DNA from 3 places in the Brevibacillus schisleri genome. Region 1 is predicted to be linked to each of the others. Evidence: a T-box and tRNA genes for the amino acid it is inferred to sense, from the RefSeq annotation. Region 1 holds a T-box; the other regions hold tRNA genes.

Region 1 (5,501 bases):
GGTGTTGGAATGGTGGGAGCGTTATCGCCGTATCCTCTTGCTGACTGCGGCTGTTCTGTTTGTCGGTTGTAGCTATTGGCTCTATCAACGCGACCAATCGCCTAAGACTGCCGAACTACCGTTGCATACTCCAGCTTATGCAGCATCAGATGTTGAAACAAAAGAACGAACAGATGATTCAGTTGCTGCTCAACCTGCCAAGCGTATAAAAGCAACGCCGGAAAAAGATAAGGATAAAGAACCACTCCCCGCTCCTCTCTATGTCGATGTGAAAGGACAAGTGAGAAACCCCGGTTTATACCAATTTGAACCAGGTACGCGTGTCGCAACTGCCATCGAAAAAGCAGGAGGAGCACTGCCTGATGCTGATCTGGTGCAGATCAATTTGGCAGCGCCGCTCGCAGATGGAGCTGCTCTTGTCATCCCGACTAAAGGGGCAACCACGCCAGTCTCCGCATCCATTGGCCTTGTACAATCTGCTGCAAGCGTATCCACCACAGGTGCCTCTACAGTCATAAACCTCAACACGGCAACTGCCGAAGAGCTCATGAGTCTTCCCGGAATTGGAGAAGCTCGTGCAAAGGCAATCGTGGATTACCGGTCAAAACAAGGGCCATTTCGCTCGGCAGATGACCTGAAACAGATTGAGGGAATTGGCGAGAAGATGTTTGCACGGATAAAGGATCGACTGGTAGTACAATGAGATCCGGTCATGATCATAGGTGCTCCTACATAGAATGGGAAGAGAATATCGGAGGGAGGTATGCCCATGAATAGAATTGGGTTCATTGGTACGGGCAGCATGGGCAGTATCTTGATTGAATCATTACTGTCAGCCAAGGCGCTGACCCCTGGTCATGTCATTATCAGCAACAGAACCCCTGCGAAGGCGCAAAAACTGGCAGAAAAACATCCTGGGCTCATTGTTGCGCACATCAATGCCGATTTGGTCAAAGAAGCTACAACGATCGTGCTGTGCGTCAAGCCACTGGAATATAGCGTGATGCTCGAACAAATCGCTCCTGCCTTAACGCCAGACCACCTATTGATTACGATCACCAGTCCGATCAAGCTTGCGGATTTGGAGTCTCAAGTTCCTTGTGCCGTTGCCAGAGTCGTTCCTTCTATAACAAATGCCGTCATGAGTGGTGTCAGCTTATGTGAATTCGGGTCACGAATCAAAGAGGAACAGCGTCAATTCATACGAAGTCTGTTTGCGCACATTAGCTCCCCTATTGAGATTTCGGAGCCTTTCTTACGAATTACTTCTGACATTGTCAGTTGTGGGCCAGCGTTTATCAGCTATATTTTGCAGCAAATGATTCAAGAAGCCGTTGAAGAAACGGGTATTTCCGCAGAAGCTGCTACCTACATGACTACGCAAATGCTAATTGGGATCGCAGATCTTTTACGGGAAGAAGCGTTCACCCTCCCTACTCTCCAAAAAAGGGTCTGCGTGCCCGGAGGAATTACTGGGGAAGGACTGATTCCTTTGCAAGACGGTATTCCTGGTCTTTTCGCCCAAGTATTTCGCCGCACACAAGCGAAGTTTGCCGAGGATCAGGAACTGGTTGCACGAAATTTGAACAATCAGCCGCATTAGCGTATGACGACGTAAACGTGGATTGACGAAAAAAGGAGTGGATACCTGTCACTCTCAGGTTCCACTCCTCTTCTTATTTCTTGTCGCCCTTTTCTTAACGAACGACGATATTCACCAGTTTGCCTGGAACAGCGATGACTTTGACGATCGTTTTTCCTTCGATCAGTTCGTTAATCATCTCGTTGTTTTTCGCCATCTCTTCCATCTGTTCTTTCGTCGAATCAGAAGCGATGAGCAGCTTTTCTTTGTTTTTGCCGTTAATTTGCAGGACGATTTCTACCTCGTCTTCAACCAGCTTCGCCTCGTCGTACGTAGGCCATGCTGCGTATGCCACGCTCTCGCTGTGACCGAGTTTTTCCCACAGCTCTTCACCCAAGTGCGGAGCGATTGGAGACAGCATTTTTACAAAGTCCTCCATGAATTTCTTCGGCAAAACTTCTGCTTTGTACGCTTCGTTTACGAATACCATCAACTGAGAGATACCTGTATTGAAACGCAGGCCCTCGTAGTCTTCTGTTACTTTTTTCACAGTTTGGTGGTACACGCGCTCCATGCCAGCTACGTTGGAGGTTTCCACGATTTTTTCGTTCAGCTCACCGTTGTCACCCACAAACAGGCGATATACGCGATCCAGGAAGCGGCGTGCGCCATCCAAGCCTTTTGTCGACCAAGCGATCGATGCATCCAGTGGCCCCATGAACATTTCGTACAGTCGCAGTGTATCGGCACCATGGCTGTCGATGATATCGTCTGGGTTTACGACGTTGCCTTTGGACTTACTCATTTTCTCGTTGTTTTCACCCAGGATCATCCCTTGGTTAAACAGCTTTTGGAATGGTTCCTTGGTTGGTACGACACCGATATCGTACAGGAACTTGTGCCAGAAACGAGAGTAGAGCAAGTGCAGTACCGCATGCTCTGCACCACCAATGTAAATGTCGATTGGCAGCCATTCTTTCAGTTTGTCTGGATCAGCCAATGCCTTGTCATTGTGCGGATCGATGAAGCGCAGGAAGTACCAGCAGCTACCGGCCCATTGCGGCATCGTGTTTGTCTCACGGCGTGCTTTCATGCCTGTTTCCGGATCGACAGTGTTGACCCACTCCGCGATGTTTGCCAATGGCGATTCACCTGTACCGGATGGTTTGATTTCTTTTGTTTTTGGCAACATGATTGGCAGTTCGGATTCTGGAACGATTTTCATCGTGCCATCTTCCAGGTGGAGAATCGGAATTGGTTCACCCCAGTAGCGTTGACGGCTGAACAGCCAGTCGCGCAGACGGTACGTTACTTTGCGATTTCCTTTTCCTTCTGCTTCCAGCCACTCAATCATTTTGCTGATCGCCTGTTCTTTGTTCAAACCATCGAGCATGCCGGAGTTAATGTGCTCTCCGTCGCCTGCATACGCTTCTTTGGAGATATCTCCACCAGCGATGACTTGTTTGATTGGCAGATCGAATGTTTTCGCGAACTCATAGTCACGTTCATCGTGCGCTGGAACCGCCATGATGGAGCCCGTTCCGTAGCTGATCAGCACGTAATCTGCAATCCAGATTGGCAGACGCTCGCCGTTAACCGGATTGATCGCATACGCTCCGGTAAATACTCCCGTCTTTTCTTTTGCCAGATCAGTACGCTCCAGATCGCTCTTGCGCTTCGCTTGATCCAGGTACGCTTCTACTGCTTCTTTTTGAGCTGGTACGGTAATTTGTTCAACCAGCTTGTGCTCAGGAGCCAATACCGCATACGTCGCTCCGTAAAGAGTGTCTGGACGAGTCGTAAAGACGGTAAAGGATTCATCATGACCTTCGATACCAAAGGTTACTTCTGCCCCTTCAGAACGGCCGATCCAGTTGCGTTGCATTTCCTTGATGCTCTCTGGCCAATCCAGTTCATCCAGGTCAGCGAGCAGTCTTTCCGCATACGCAGTAATTTTCAAGACCCATTGCTTCATTGGGCGGCGTTCTACTGGGTGTCCGCCACGCTCACTTTTTCCATCAATCACTTCTTCGTTCGCCAAAACCGTTCCCAAAGCAGGGCACCAGTTTACAGCTACCTCGTCAATATAAGCCAAACCGTGCTCATACAGCTTCGTAAAAATCCATTGTGTCCACTTGTAGTATTGCGGATCAGTTGTGTTAATTTCACGATCCCAGTCGTAGGAAAATCCGAGCGACTTAATTTGGCGGCGGAAGGTGTTGATATTGTGCTCGGTGAATTCCGCCGGATCGTTTCCTGTATCGAGCGCGTATTGCTCCGCTGGCAAGCCAAACGCATCCCAGCCCATTGGATGGAGAACATTATATCCTTGCATCCGCTTCATGCGGGACAAAATATCAGTAGCCGTATAGCCTTCCGGATGTCCTACGTGCAAACCAGCTCCAGATGGATACGGGAACATGTCTAGTGCGTAAAACTTTTTCTTGCCTTCATCCTCGGAGGTTTTGAAGGTCTTGTTCTGCTCCCAATATTGCTGCCACTTCTTTTCGACATTGCGATGACTGAATACCATGGTAAAGCACTCCCATCTTAAAATAGGTAAAAATTAAAGAAAACCTCACATCCCAGATCGCTCTTGCGAAAGGGACGAGAGGTTGTTTACATTCCCGCGGTACCACCCAGATTGGCAAATGCCAAGCATTCACCCACTTGTTTCATCCGTATCGGGGATAAGCCGCTCACCCTTACGCAGTCATGACTTGGATGACCTTGGGGGCAAGTGCTGGGAGGTGAGTTCAGATAGATCCGGGTTGACTTGCACCATCCGTCAACTCTCTGTGAATGCTCGAATCCGATTCCTACTATTCCTCTTAAACGCGTCGAAATCTGTAGTTATAACGCCATTATAGTCAATCCGAACCAATCATGTCAAACTTTTCGGCTTGCGGGCTGAGAAAAATAGGCGTTCACTCGCTTCTTGTGGCGGCAAATCCGAGTAATCAGCGGTGATGATGATATCTGTGAAGCCAGCATCTGTCAGCCAGCGCATCAGTTGGACAGGCTGGTAAGCCCTTTGCCAATGCTCCTCTTCCATCCGCTCGTACAATCCGTTTGGCTGACGAATGAAAAACGTTAACTGATGCTCTACCTCTAGTCGCAGTGGGTCGCAAAAACATTGCCAAATGTACGAAACTTCATCTTCTACATGTGTGAACGTCTCATCTCCGAAAATGTGCAGCATCTTGTACGGACTGTGCACATCAAACAGAAAGCTCCCACCAGGCGCGAGATGGGCGAAAACGCGCTTGAACGTTTCCTGCACATCCGCTTCCTCTGTAAGATAGCTCAATGAATCACACAAGGAGATGACCGCATCCGCTTCCGGCAAGGACAGCTCCCGCATATCCTGCTGCACCCACGCTACTTCTACTTGCTCCTGCCTCATTTTGTCATAGGCGATTGCAAGCATTTCTGTTGAGAGATCCACTCCCGTAACACGGTATCCCCGCTTGGCGAGTGGGATCGCAATCGTGCCAGTCCCACAGCCAAGATCAATGACTCGCACAGGCTTCTCTCCCTTTTTCCAATGACGCTCGACCCAATCGAGCCACTGGTCATAAGGAGTATCCGCCATCAGCCTGTCATATACAGCGGCCATATGTGCGTATGCCATCTGTCCTTACCCTTGCGCGCTGAAGGAAACTTCCTCTGCGTCCTTCCACAGGCGCTCCAGGTTGTAAAACTCGCGATCTTCGCGATGGAAAACGTGAATGACGATATCTCCCAGATCAACCAGTACCCAGCGCCCTTCATCCGCTCCCTCGATACCGCGGACGTCAAAGCCGTTTTTGTGGGCTTGGTCACGGATTTCGCGAACAATTGCCTGTACTTGACGCTCGTTGTTTCCGTGGCAAATCATGAAATAGTCTGCGATCACAGACAGCTTTTTAATATCGAG
Region 2 (5,501 bases), 1.6 Mb from region 1:
TGCGAAATGGTTGACTCGTTCTGCATGAGAAACAACTGCACCCGTCTGCCTTTTTGGGCGAGTGTGACCAAACGACTGATCAACGTTTTTTCTACATGCGGTGTAATAATAATCAAAGTGACACCTTGAGGTTGCTCCAATGCTTCTCTTCCCACAATTCTTGCAAATAACTCTTGTCCTTCTGGCGCGACACGAGCTAATTGATCAAAAACTCTGAGGAAATGGGCATGGGATAGACCTGGTGGTATCGATATGCGATCTGTTTGTTTGTACACGAGTCCATAATGGTATTGATTCCGATTGGCATAAGCGATCAGACTGGCGGCCAGCTTCACCGCTGTTTCGAACAAGTGCACAGGCTTCCCATGGTAGCTCGCCTTCTCCACATCAAGGAAAAAGACAGCTTGATTCATTGCCTGATGCTCAAATTCCTTCGTCTTCAGACCCGTCCCCCGTGCAGAAGCTCGCCAATGAATTTGGCTCAACCGATCGCCCCGATGATAGTCTCTTACGCCCCGTACTGCTGCAACGTCATCAGAGCGCCGATGGGAAACATGCACCGTCCCACTGAAGCTCCCATCACCCAGGGCCCAATGGGTCAATTCTTTGTATTTTGGATAAACGAGAAACTCCTGAGAAATCGAATAAACTTTGCGGCGCTCAAAAAAACCAAAGAAATCCCCGCCGCTCACTACACATTCATCGAGACGATAATATCCCCTCGGTACATTAGGTATGACATAACGAAACTCGACTTCCCTTTTGAACCACGGGAATATCAGTTGTCGATGCGGCTCATACACGCCAGCCAGCCTCGCCGGCAAAGGCTCCATAATCATATTCCAGCCCAGCGGAAACCAAATCCTCCGGCGCAAACGAATCGTTACAATGACATCTTCCCCATCCTGCAGACGATTGCGATCTAGTTCACGCTCGACTTCTAGCTTCGTGAACATGAGTACATAAGCGACAATTTCATACAGGAGAAACACCAAACTACTATAGAAAAGAAACCAGCTTGAGAAGCCACCTTGAAATTTTGCGAATACATAAGTGACCAGAACTAATGCAATCGCCTTGAGCTTACCCCACCTTTGCTGTCTCATCTGCAATCACCGCCTTAGCTTACCGGGACACGGGTCTCAGACAAGATCATAGCCAACACCCGATCTACGGTTGCTCCTTCCAGTCTTGCTTCTGGTTTCACAATCATACGGTGTGCAAACACTACTGGAACGAGTTCCTTCACGTCATCTGGAATGACATAATCACGTCCACGGACGAATGCCAATGCCTGAACAGCCCGGAAAAGAGCAAGAGAACCGCGCGGGCTCACGCCTAGATAAATATGATGATGCTCACGCGTACGATGACATAGACGCACGATGTATTCTTTTATTCCTTCCGATACCTTGATCGCTGATACCTGGCGTTGAAGTTCCGCAAGCTCGGCGGTGGTCATAACCGGCTGAAGCTCTTCCAATGGATTCGCTGCCGAGAATCTAGACAGCATCCGCATTTCTTCCTCTACCGTTGGATATCCCAAGCTTACTTGCATAATAAATCGGTCCAATTGAGCTTCAGGTAATGGGAAGGTCCCTTCATACTCTAATGGGTTTTGCGTAGCCATCACAAAAAACGGCTCTGCCAATCGATACGTAGCACCATCAATTGTTACCGAGCGCTCTTCCATGGCTTCTAAGAGTGCGGATTGTGTTTTCGGCGAAGTCCGATTAATTTCGTCTGCAAGAATGACATTTGCAAAAATCGGCCCTTGACGGAACTCAAACTCCAAACTTTTTTGGTTAAAGATAGCAACCCCTGTCACATCCGTTGGCAACAAATCAGGGGTAAATTGAATACGTTTAAACTCACCGCTGATTGATTTGGACAATGCCCGTACCATCATGGTCTTCCCAACGCCTGGTACATCTTCGAGCAAAACGTGACCATTCGCTAGAACAGCCGCTACCACCAGCTCAATCGCAGAGCGTTTACCAATCAGTACTTTTTCTATATTATCGATTAAACTAGCTATTGCAGGATTTACTTGTTCCAATTTGATAGGGTTCATCTTGATACAACTCCTGTTCCATGATATTCTGCCGCAGGTTTGTAACAGCTGTTCCTCCATGCTTTCAGTGTAATTCTAAAGTAATGGATGCAAATAGGAGATACAAGGAAAAAATGCTTAAAATTTGAAAAAATACACAAGTTATTACAAAAAAAAGAGTAGGATCTATTCCTACTCTTCGGTTTCATATGAAATATGGCGTGCCCTGAGAGATTCGAACTCCCGACCTTTTGATTCGTAGTCAAACGCTCTATCCAGCTGAGCTAAGGGCACAAATAAATGGAGCGGACGAAGGGTCTCGAACCCTCGACCTTCGCCTTGGCAAGGCGACGCTCTACCAATTGAGCTACGTCCGCATGTTACATCTTATGAGGTTTGTACTAAGAGCAAAGCTTTCTGTCATAGTATGGTGCGGGTGAAGGGACTTGAACCCCCACGGTTGCCCGCCAGAACCTAAATCTGGTGCGTCTGCCATTCCGCCACACCCGCATTTTACTTAGAACAGAAAAGGCATTGCTATTACTATCACACAGCTTTGCTTGTTCAGCTAAAAAAACTGGTGAGCCATGAAGGACTCGAACCTTCGACCCTCTGATTAAAAGTCAGATGCTCTACCAACTGAGCTAATGGCTCGAAAATGGCTGGGGTACTAGGATTTGAACCTAGGAATGACGGAGTCAAAGTCCGTTGCCTTACCGCTTGGCTATACCCCAAAGGTGGTGCCGGCAATAGGACTTGAACCCACAACCCCCTGATTACAAGTCAGGTGCTCTACCAATTGAGCTATACCGGCGCTGTTAAATTTAACTAGTGGTGGCTCGGGACGGAATCGAACCGCCGACACGAGGATTTTCAGTCCTCTGCTCTACCGACTGAGCTACCGAGCCATTTATGATTGATCTTCGCCATTCTTTAAGAAAAATGGCGGAGCTGACGGGACTCGAACCCGCGACCTCCGGTGTGACAGACCGGCGTGAACTCCAACTTCACCACAGCTCCATATTTGGTTGCGGGAGCAGGATTTGAACCTGCGACCTTCGGGTTATGAGCCCGACGAGCTACCGAGCTGCTCCATCCCGCGATAGTCAGGACGACTGAGTGTCAGTGTTGCCACAGGACGTGGCGCTTTTAGCTGACCTTCCTTGTCCTTTGATATAAGTGGTGGAGGCTGACGGGATCGAACCGCCGACCCTCTGCTTGTAAGGCAGATGCTCTCCCAGCTGAGCTAAGCCTCCAAATCACCTACAAGATGTAGGGATTTTTCTAAGTGACCCGTAGGGGATTCGAACCCCTGTATGACAGCGTGAAAGGCTGCTGTGTTAAACCGCTTCACCAACGGGCCAAGATTATGAAGTATGGTGCGGTCGGCGAGACTCGAACTCGCACGGGTCGCCCCGCCACCCCCTCAAGATGGTGTGTCTGCCAATTCCACCACGACCGCAGCTAATATGGTAGCGGCGGAGGGAATCGAACCCCCGACCTTTCGGGTATGAACCGAACGCTCTAACCAGCTGAGCTACACCGCCATAAAGCTATGAGATTAAAACATATGGCGGAGAGTGAGGGATTCGAACCCTCGCTACGCTTGCGCATACTAACGGTTTAGCAAACCGTCCCCTTCGGCCTCTTGGGTAACTCTCCGTATATATGGCTCCTCGGGACGGACTCGAACCGCCGACCGATCGGTTAACAGCCGATTGCTCTACCAACTGAGCTACCGAGGAACGTTGAAGGATTTATTCCTTCAAAACTGAATACGCATGATTGCTAAGAGTGTGTGGATAAGTCCTCGACCGATTAGTATTCGTCAGCTCCACGCGTTACCGCGCTTCCACACCGAACCTATCAACCTCATCGTCTATGAGGGGTCTTACCAGCTTGCGCTGTGGGAAGTCTCATCTTGGAGGGGGCTTCACGCTTAGATGCTTTCAGCGCTTATCCCGTCCGCACATAGCTACCCAGCTGTGCCACTGGCGTGACAACTGGTGCACCAGCGGTGCGTCCATCCCGGTCCTCTCGTACTAAGGACAGCTCTCCTCAAACTTCCTACGCCCGCGACAGATAGGGACCGAACTGTCTCACGACGTTCTGAACCCAGCTCGCGTACCGCTTTAATGGGCGAACAGCCCAACCCTTGGGACCTACTTCAGCCCCAGGATGCGATGAGCCGACATCGAGGTGCCAAACCTCCCCGTCGATGTGGACTCTTGGGGGAGATAAGCCTGTTATCCCCAGGGTAGCTTTTATCCGTTGAGCGATGGCCCTTCCATGCGGAACCACCGGATCACTAAGCCCGACTTTCGTCCCTGCTCGACTTGTAGGTCTCGCAGTCAAGCTCCCTTCTGCCTTTACACTCTACGAATGATTTCCGACCATTCTGAGGGAACCTTTGGGCGCCTCCGTTACCTTTTAGGAGGCGACCGCCCCAGTCAAACTGCCCACCTGGCATGGTCCTCTCGCCCGATAAGGGCGACGAGTTAGAAACTCCGTACATCAAGGGTGGTATCCCACCGACAGCTCCACAGAGGCTGGCGCCCCTGCTTCTCAGCTTCCCACCTATCCTGTACATGATGCACAAAGTTCCAATACCAGGCTACAGTAAAGCTCCATGGGGTCTTTCCGTCTTGTCGCGGGTAACCTGCATCTTCACAGGTATTATGATTTCACCGGGTCTCTTGCCGAGACAGCGCCCAAGTCGTTACGCCTTTCGTGCGGGTCGGAACTTACCCGACAAGGAATTTCGCTACCTTAGGACCGTTATAGTTACGGCCGCCGTTTACTGGGGCTTCGGTTCAAAGCTTCGCTTGCGCTAACTCATCCCCTTAACCTTCCAGCACCGGGCAGGCGTCAGCCCCTATACTTCGCCTTGCGGCTTCGCAGAGACCTGTGTTTTTGCTAAACAGTCGCTTGGGCCTTTTCACTGCGGCCCCCTCGGGCTATTAACCCTACCGAGGCGCCCCTTCTCCCGAAGTTACGGGGCCATTTTGCCGAGTTCCTTAGCAAGAGTTATCCCGCGCACCTTAGGATTCTCTCCTCGCCTACCTGTGTCGGTTTGCGGTACGGGCACCTTGTTCCTCGCTAGACGCTTTTCTTGGCAGTGTGAAATCAGGGACTTCGGTACTAAAATTTCCCTCGCCATCACAGCTCATGCTTCACGGTGTGCGGATTTGCCTACACACCACACTCACTGCTTGGACGGCCATCCAGTAGGCCGCTCACCCTATCCTCCTGCGTCACGCCATTGCTCAAGCGGAACAGAGGTGGTACAGGAATATCAACCTGTTGTCCATCGCCTACGCCTTTCGGCCTCAGCTTAGGTCCCGACTAACCCTGGGAGGACGAGCCTTCCCCAGGAAACCTTAGGCTTTCGGTGGACAAGATTCTCACTTGTCTTTTCGCTACTTACACCGGCATTCTCACTTCCAAG
Region 3 (5,501 bases), 2.5 Mb from region 1:
GAGGATATGTCTTCGCAAAAGAAGAGCCACGCGCAGCTCATCCTTCACTCCTTTGCACAGGGTAGCAAAGTAATAATTGTGTATATGTAGCTTTAAGATCAAATCCCCGTCATGAATGATGCAATTATCGGTAGTAACGAGTGGCTCTCCCCGATAGCGTAAAACAACAACCCGAAATATATTGTTCCCTTTCTCAATATAGGTAAGTCGGGTACAGCGCTGATAGATTTCATCCCAGTATCCCCATAGCATCAAGAGGCTTGTATTCATTTCGAAAAAGTTCCTTTCCCGCTATGTTTTCATTCAGCTGGATGTGACCACTTACATTCCGCAAAACGGTCATGACCTTTGTTGTAGTATGCCCAAGAATGCACTATCCTTTTCACCTTTTACGTCCTTTTCATCCGCCCCCAAAACATGACCACTACGGCAGCAAATACGGGCAACCACATATGGTTGAGAAGCAAAGGATTCACCCACTTCCAGACATACGGATCCTCAAGACACATCTCCACTGCTGTAAAGGTAAGAATTCCGCCGCCAATGATGACCATACTGGGAAAACGATTCATCATGCGAGCGATCCACACACTTCCCCACATTAATAACGGAATACTCATCGCTAACCCCAGCAAAACTAACCATAAATCGCCATGCGCTGCTCCACCAACTGCCAAAACATTGTCCAAACTCATGACAAAATCTGCTACTATGATGGTCCTGACTGCCTGACCAATTGTCTGATTATGCGATACGTCTGTGAGCTCTTCATTCTCACCCAGCATCAGCTTACACGCGATCCACAGCAATAAGATTCCCCCGATTGCCTTCACGAGAGGAATATCCAGCATCCAGGTAGTCATTCCCGTTAAAACAATTCGCAGGAGGATTGCACCCAATGTTCCATATAAAATGGCCCTTCGTCTCTCCTGTTGAGGGAGTCCGCGGCAGGCCATACCTATGACCACAGCATTGTCACTGCTTAATACCAGATCGATCATGAAGATGTGTACAAGACCCAGCCAAAAATACTCGCCCATCCCTGCCTCCCTGGTCCAATAAAGTTCGTCCATTCTACTTTATGCGACTGGAATCGGACTCATGATTGAATATTTTTCCGAAAAAAGGCGGTTTTCAGCGGATTTTGTAGATAAAAACTTCCGAAAAAAATACATTTTATTGCGAAATCAGGCTAATTATACCTTGTCTAAATTAGGCATTTTCCCTTACGATTTTAGTGGGGTGGATAAGAGATGGTGGAGACCGTGACGCTAAACCTTTATGATGTTTCAAGGAAGATTTTAGACTTAACACCAAGCATCACCACAATATGGCTGCAAGAAATTGTTCGCAGCATGGAAATTCCCGTGACCATTCCTCGCGATTTTGCAGAAAAACGAACAATGCTCTTGGCTCGCTATTTGGTTGAGGATGTAGATCATGACATGCAGACTTGGGCATTAGATATGGGAGAATGGCTTCGTTCTCAGGAATTCCCCTTCTCCTCCATTTTGCGCACATATCAATTGTACCGGAATGTATTCTGGCGGGTTCTCCAACCGGAATTACAGAGATGGTCCCTCTCCTCACAAGAAATGCACTATTTGGAAAGCCAACTGGGCAAGGCCATGGATGAAAGTGTATTCTGGGCTGTTTATCACTTTGAACAAATGATAAATAAAGAGCTAGTCCAGAAGGAAGAAACGATCTCCTATTTGCATAACGACAAACTGACCATGCTCGGAAAAATTGCCGCTAATATGGCTCATGAGCTGCGCAATCCGTTGTGCGCCATTGAAGGGTTCTTGAAGCTGATCGGCGAGTCTACACAGGAACAGGCCCAGCTTCAGACGTATATCCAAGTCGTCATGCATGAGTTTGAGAATTTACATCGGCAACTGACCGGATTCCTCAGCTTTTCCAAAAAACCAATTCTCGATGAAATTTTTAAAACCGTTCAAGTAGTAGAACTGCTTGAAGAAGTAGAGATGCTAATTACCCCTCGCCTCGTGGGAGAAAACATACGTTTTGAAAAACAAATCCACCCCTGCTTACTCGCATGTTATGAAGAAGGCTTGAAGCAAGTTGTCGTCAATCTCTTAAACAATGCCATTGACGCCGTGCAAAATCGTACAGACAAGTATATTCATGTCATCTCCACTTCTTCAGATGGTTGGCTCTATTTGAGTGTGGAAAACAACGGCGAAAGGATTTCACCCGAGATCGTGGAAAATCTCTTCCAACCATTCTTTACGACTAAACAAAATGGGACGGGTATTGGCTTGTCCATCTGTAAAAATATTATTGAAAAGCATCAAGGCACGATCCATTGTGATTCCAATGAAAAACGCACACGCTTTATCGTTTCTCTGCCGATTGCAAATGCCCAGGAAGTTGGCCCGCGAATGGAACCTCGCTAGTTCGCCCTCTTTTGTATCACGCAAAAAAGCCCCCTGACAACGCAGGAGGCAAGGCAAGAGATCCGTTACCAATTATTTCATCGGTAAGCGACCTTAGTTTTACTGTACACGAAAACATATGTTGCTACCATAGAAAACGTCAGACAGCTTTCGACAAACATTTATACCTGTATTGAACAAAGGCTTATCTATTCAGCTATTGGATAAGCCTTCATACTTTTGTCTCAAGTAAAAATAGTTCTGCTTTCCTAAAAGCAAAAAAACAGAGAACCTATTGGCTCTCTGCTTTCTGTATGGAGCGGGTGATGGGAATCGAACCCACGCGACCAGCTTGGAAGGCTGGAGTTCTACCATTGAACTACACCCGCATCAAAATAAATGCTGGTGCCGAGGACCGGACTTGAACCGGTACGGGAGAAACTCCCGACAGATTTTAAGTCTGTTGCGTCTGCCCATTCCGCCACCCCGGCAAACCTGTAAAACGTGGGCAAATCATGGTCGGGAAGACAGGATTCGAACCTGCGACCCCTTGGTCCCAAGCCAAGTACTCTACCAAGCTGAGCTACTTCCCGACAAATTATTATCTTCACTTTTGTAGTAAAGAAGCGTGCCCTGAGAGATTCGAACTCCCGACCTTTTGATTCGTAGTCAAACGCTCTATCCAGCTGAGCTAAGGGCACATGTTATGGAGCGGACGAAGGGTCTCGAACCCTCGACCTTCGCCTTGGCAAGGCGACGCTCTACCAATTGAGCTACGTCCGCACTGTAAGAAGAAATTGATTGGTGCGGTCGAGAGGACTTGAACCTCCACGGTGTTGCCACCACTAGAACCTGAATCTAGCGCGTCTGCCAATTCCGCCACGACCGCATTTTCCCATCCAAGTAGCCATAGCTGTTAACAAGCTGACTTTCACTTTTCGGGTTTGTAAAAACTGGTGAGCCATGAAGGACTCGAACCTTCGACCCTCTGATTAAAAGTCAGATGCTCTACCAACTGAGCTAATGGCTCATGAAAATGGTGGGGAGAGACGGATTCGAACCGCCGAACCCGGAGGGAGCAGATTTACAGTCTGCCGTGTTTAGCCACTTCACTATCTCCCCAGTTTCATGGTGCCGGCAATAGGACTTGAACCCACAACCCCCTGATTACAAGTCAGGTGCTCTACCAATTGAGCTATACCGGCATATCTTTAATTATGGCATATCTTTCATGAAAAATCAACGTTTTTTTATTCCGTTAAACCTTTTTCATGTTCATGAACTATGCCATCTCGTGAAGAAAGATGGCGGAGCTGACGGGACTCGAACCCGCGACCTCCGGTGTGACAGACCGGCGTGAACTCCAACTTCACCACAGCTCCATGTTTGTTTGTAGCTATTGGGTACTACGATCCTACTTGATCAAGAAGATGATTCGACGTAGAGCAAGTAGAAAATTTGGTTGCGGGAGCAGGATTTGAACCTGCGACCTTCGGGTTATGAGCCCGACGAGCTACCGAGCTGCTCCATCCCGCGATAGTCAGGACGACTGAGTGTCAGTGTTGCCACAGGATATGGCGCTTAGCTGACCTTCCTTGCCCTTTGATATAAGTGGTGGAGGCTGACGGGATCGAACCGCCGACCCTCTGCTTGTAAGGCAGATGCTCTCCCAGCTGAGCTAAGCCTCCAAATCACCTACAAGATGTAGGGATTTTTCTAAGTGACCCGTAGGGGATTCGAACCCCTGTATGACAGCGTGAAAGGCTGCTGTGTTAAACCGCTTCACCAACGGGCCAAGATCATAAGATTACATCTGGTGCTCCCGACAGGAATCGAACCTGCGACCTCTTCCTTACCATGGAAACGCTCTACCGACTGAGCTACAGGAGCATATATGGCTCCTCGGGACGGACTCGAACCGCCGACCGATCGGTTAACAGCCGATTGCTCTACCAACTGAGCTACCGAGGAACGTTGAAGGTTTATTCCTTCAAAACTGAATACGCATGATTGCTAAGAGTGTGTGGATAAGTCCTCGACCGATTAGTATTCGTCAGCTCCACGCGTTACCGCGCTTCCACACCGAACCTATCAACCTCATCGTCTATGAGGGGTCTTACCAGCTTGCGCTGTGGGAAGTCTCATCTTGGAGGGGGCTTCACGCTTAGATGCTTTCAGCGCTTATCCCGTCCGCACATAGCTACCCAGCTGTGCCACTGGCGTGACAACTGGTGCACCAGCGGTGCGTCCATCCCGGTCCTCTCGTACTAAGGACAGCTCTCCTCAAACTTCCTACGCCCGCGACAGATAGGGACCGAACTGTCTCACGACGTTCTGAACCCAGCTCGCGTACCGCTTTAATGGGCGAACAGCCCAACCCTTGGGACCTACTTCAGCCCCAGGATGCGATGAGCCGACATCGAGGTGCCAAACCTCCCCGTCGATGTGGACTCTTGGGGGAGATAAGCCTGTTATCCCCAGGGTAGCTTTTATCCGTTGAGCGATGGCCCTTCCATGCGGAACCACCGGATCACTAAGCCCGACTTTCGTCCCTGCTCGACTTGTAGGTCTCGCAGTCAAGCTCCCTTCTGCCTTTACACTCTACGAATGATTTCCGACCATTCTGAGGGAACCTTTGGGCGCCTCCGTTACCTTTTAGGAGGCGACCGCCCCAGTCAAACTGCCCACCTGGCATGGTCCTCTCGCCCGATAAGGGCGACGAGTTAGAAACTCCGTACATCAAGGGTGGTATCCCACCGACAGCTCCACAGAGGCTGGCGCCCCTGCTTCTCAGCTTCCCACCTATCCTGTACATGATGCACAAAGTTCCAATACCAGGCTACAGTAAAGCTCCATGGGGTCTTTCCGTCTTGTCGCGGGTAACCTGCATCTTCACAGGTATTATGATTTCACCGGGTCTCTTGCCGAGACAGCGCCCAAGTCGTTACGCCTTTCGTGCGGGTCGGAACTTACCCGACAAGGAATTTCGCTACCTTAGGACCGTTATAGTTACGGCCGCCGTTTACTGGGGCTTCGGTTCAAAGCTTCGCTTGCGCTAACTCATCCCCTTAACCTTCCAGCACCGGGCAGGCGTCAGCCCCT

Evidence for each region. The T-box of region 1 lies ahead of leuS (leucine--tRNA ligase). A T-box ahead of a tRNA ligase gene usually reads a tRNA of that ligase, here a tRNA-Leu.
Region 2: it encodes a tRNA-Leu, which carries the amino acid that the T-box ahead of leuS (leucine--tRNA ligase) is inferred to sense. The anticodon was not compared.
Region 3: it encodes a tRNA-Leu, which carries the amino acid that the T-box ahead of leuS (leucine--tRNA ligase) is inferred to sense. The anticodon was not compared.

The regions. Positions count from the first base shown of each region.
Region 1 covers NZ_JBVNDM010000001.1:2,208,108-2,213,608, reverse strand. Annotated here, with positions in the region: gene ACUUHJ_RS11010 (helix-hairpin-helix domain-containing protein) at 1-703, shown strand, start outside; gene comER (late competence protein ComER) at 770-1,603, shown strand; gene leuS (leucine--tRNA ligase) at 1,698-4,115, opposite strand; T-box leader at 4,183-4,427, opposite strand; gene ACUUHJ_RS10995 (class I SAM-dependent DNA methyltransferase) at 4,467-5,216, opposite strand; gene rsfS (ribosome silencing factor) at 5,223-5,501, opposite strand, start outside.
Region 2 covers NZ_JBVNDM010000001.1:620,385-625,885, reverse strand. Annotated here, with positions in the region: gene ACUUHJ_RS03330 (DUF58 domain-containing protein) at 1-1,106, opposite strand, end outside; gene ACUUHJ_RS03325 (AAA family ATPase) at 1,121-2,074, opposite strand; tRNA gene ACUUHJ_RS03320 (tRNA-Arg) at 2,271-2,347, opposite strand; tRNA gene ACUUHJ_RS03315 (tRNA-Gly) at 2,355-2,430, opposite strand; tRNA gene ACUUHJ_RS03310 (tRNA-Leu) at 2,482-2,563, opposite strand; tRNA gene ACUUHJ_RS03305 (tRNA-Lys) at 2,632-2,707, opposite strand; tRNA gene ACUUHJ_RS03300 (tRNA-Gln) at 2,713-2,787, opposite strand; tRNA gene ACUUHJ_RS03295 (tRNA-Thr) at 2,792-2,867, opposite strand; tRNA gene ACUUHJ_RS03290 (tRNA-Phe) at 2,886-2,961, opposite strand; tRNA gene ACUUHJ_RS03285 (tRNA-Asp) at 2,997-3,073, opposite strand; tRNA gene ACUUHJ_RS03280 (tRNA-Met) at 3,079-3,155, opposite strand; tRNA gene ACUUHJ_RS03275 (tRNA-Val) at 3,234-3,309, opposite strand; tRNA gene ACUUHJ_RS03270 (tRNA-Glu) at 3,343-3,416, opposite strand; tRNA gene ACUUHJ_RS03265 (tRNA-Leu) at 3,431-3,515, opposite strand; tRNA gene ACUUHJ_RS03260 (tRNA-Met) at 3,524-3,600, opposite strand; tRNA gene ACUUHJ_RS03255 (tRNA-Ser) at 3,625-3,715, opposite strand; tRNA gene ACUUHJ_RS03250 (tRNA-Asn) at 3,723-3,798, opposite strand; rRNA gene ACUUHJ_RS03245 (23S ribosomal RNA) at 3,852-5,501, opposite strand, start outside.
Region 3 covers NZ_JBVNDM010000001.1:4,674,449-4,679,949, forward strand. Annotated here, with positions in the region: gene ACUUHJ_RS22205 (YkoP family protein) at 1-270, opposite strand, end outside; gene ACUUHJ_RS22210 (TerC family protein) at 390-1,040, opposite strand; gene ACUUHJ_RS22215 (sensor histidine kinase) at 1,254-2,420, shown strand; tRNA gene ACUUHJ_RS22220 (tRNA-Gly) at 2,715-2,788, opposite strand; tRNA gene ACUUHJ_RS22225 (tRNA-Leu) at 2,803-2,890, opposite strand; tRNA gene ACUUHJ_RS22230 (tRNA-Pro) at 2,916-2,992, opposite strand; tRNA gene ACUUHJ_RS22235 (tRNA-Arg) at 3,027-3,100, opposite strand; tRNA gene ACUUHJ_RS22240 (tRNA-Gly) at 3,107-3,182, opposite strand; tRNA gene ACUUHJ_RS22245 (tRNA-Leu) at 3,202-3,288, opposite strand; tRNA gene ACUUHJ_RS22250 (tRNA-Lys) at 3,354-3,429, opposite strand; tRNA gene ACUUHJ_RS22255 (tRNA-Tyr) at 3,437-3,521, opposite strand; tRNA gene ACUUHJ_RS22260 (tRNA-Thr) at 3,529-3,604, opposite strand; tRNA gene ACUUHJ_RS22265 (tRNA-Asp) at 3,705-3,781, opposite strand; tRNA gene ACUUHJ_RS22270 (tRNA-Met) at 3,859-3,935, opposite strand; tRNA gene ACUUHJ_RS22275 (tRNA-Val) at 4,012-4,087, opposite strand; tRNA gene ACUUHJ_RS22280 (tRNA-Glu) at 4,121-4,194, opposite strand; tRNA gene ACUUHJ_RS22285 (tRNA-Thr) at 4,214-4,289, opposite strand; tRNA gene ACUUHJ_RS22290 (tRNA-Asn) at 4,295-4,370, opposite strand; rRNA gene ACUUHJ_RS22295 (23S ribosomal RNA) at 4,423-5,501, opposite strand, start outside.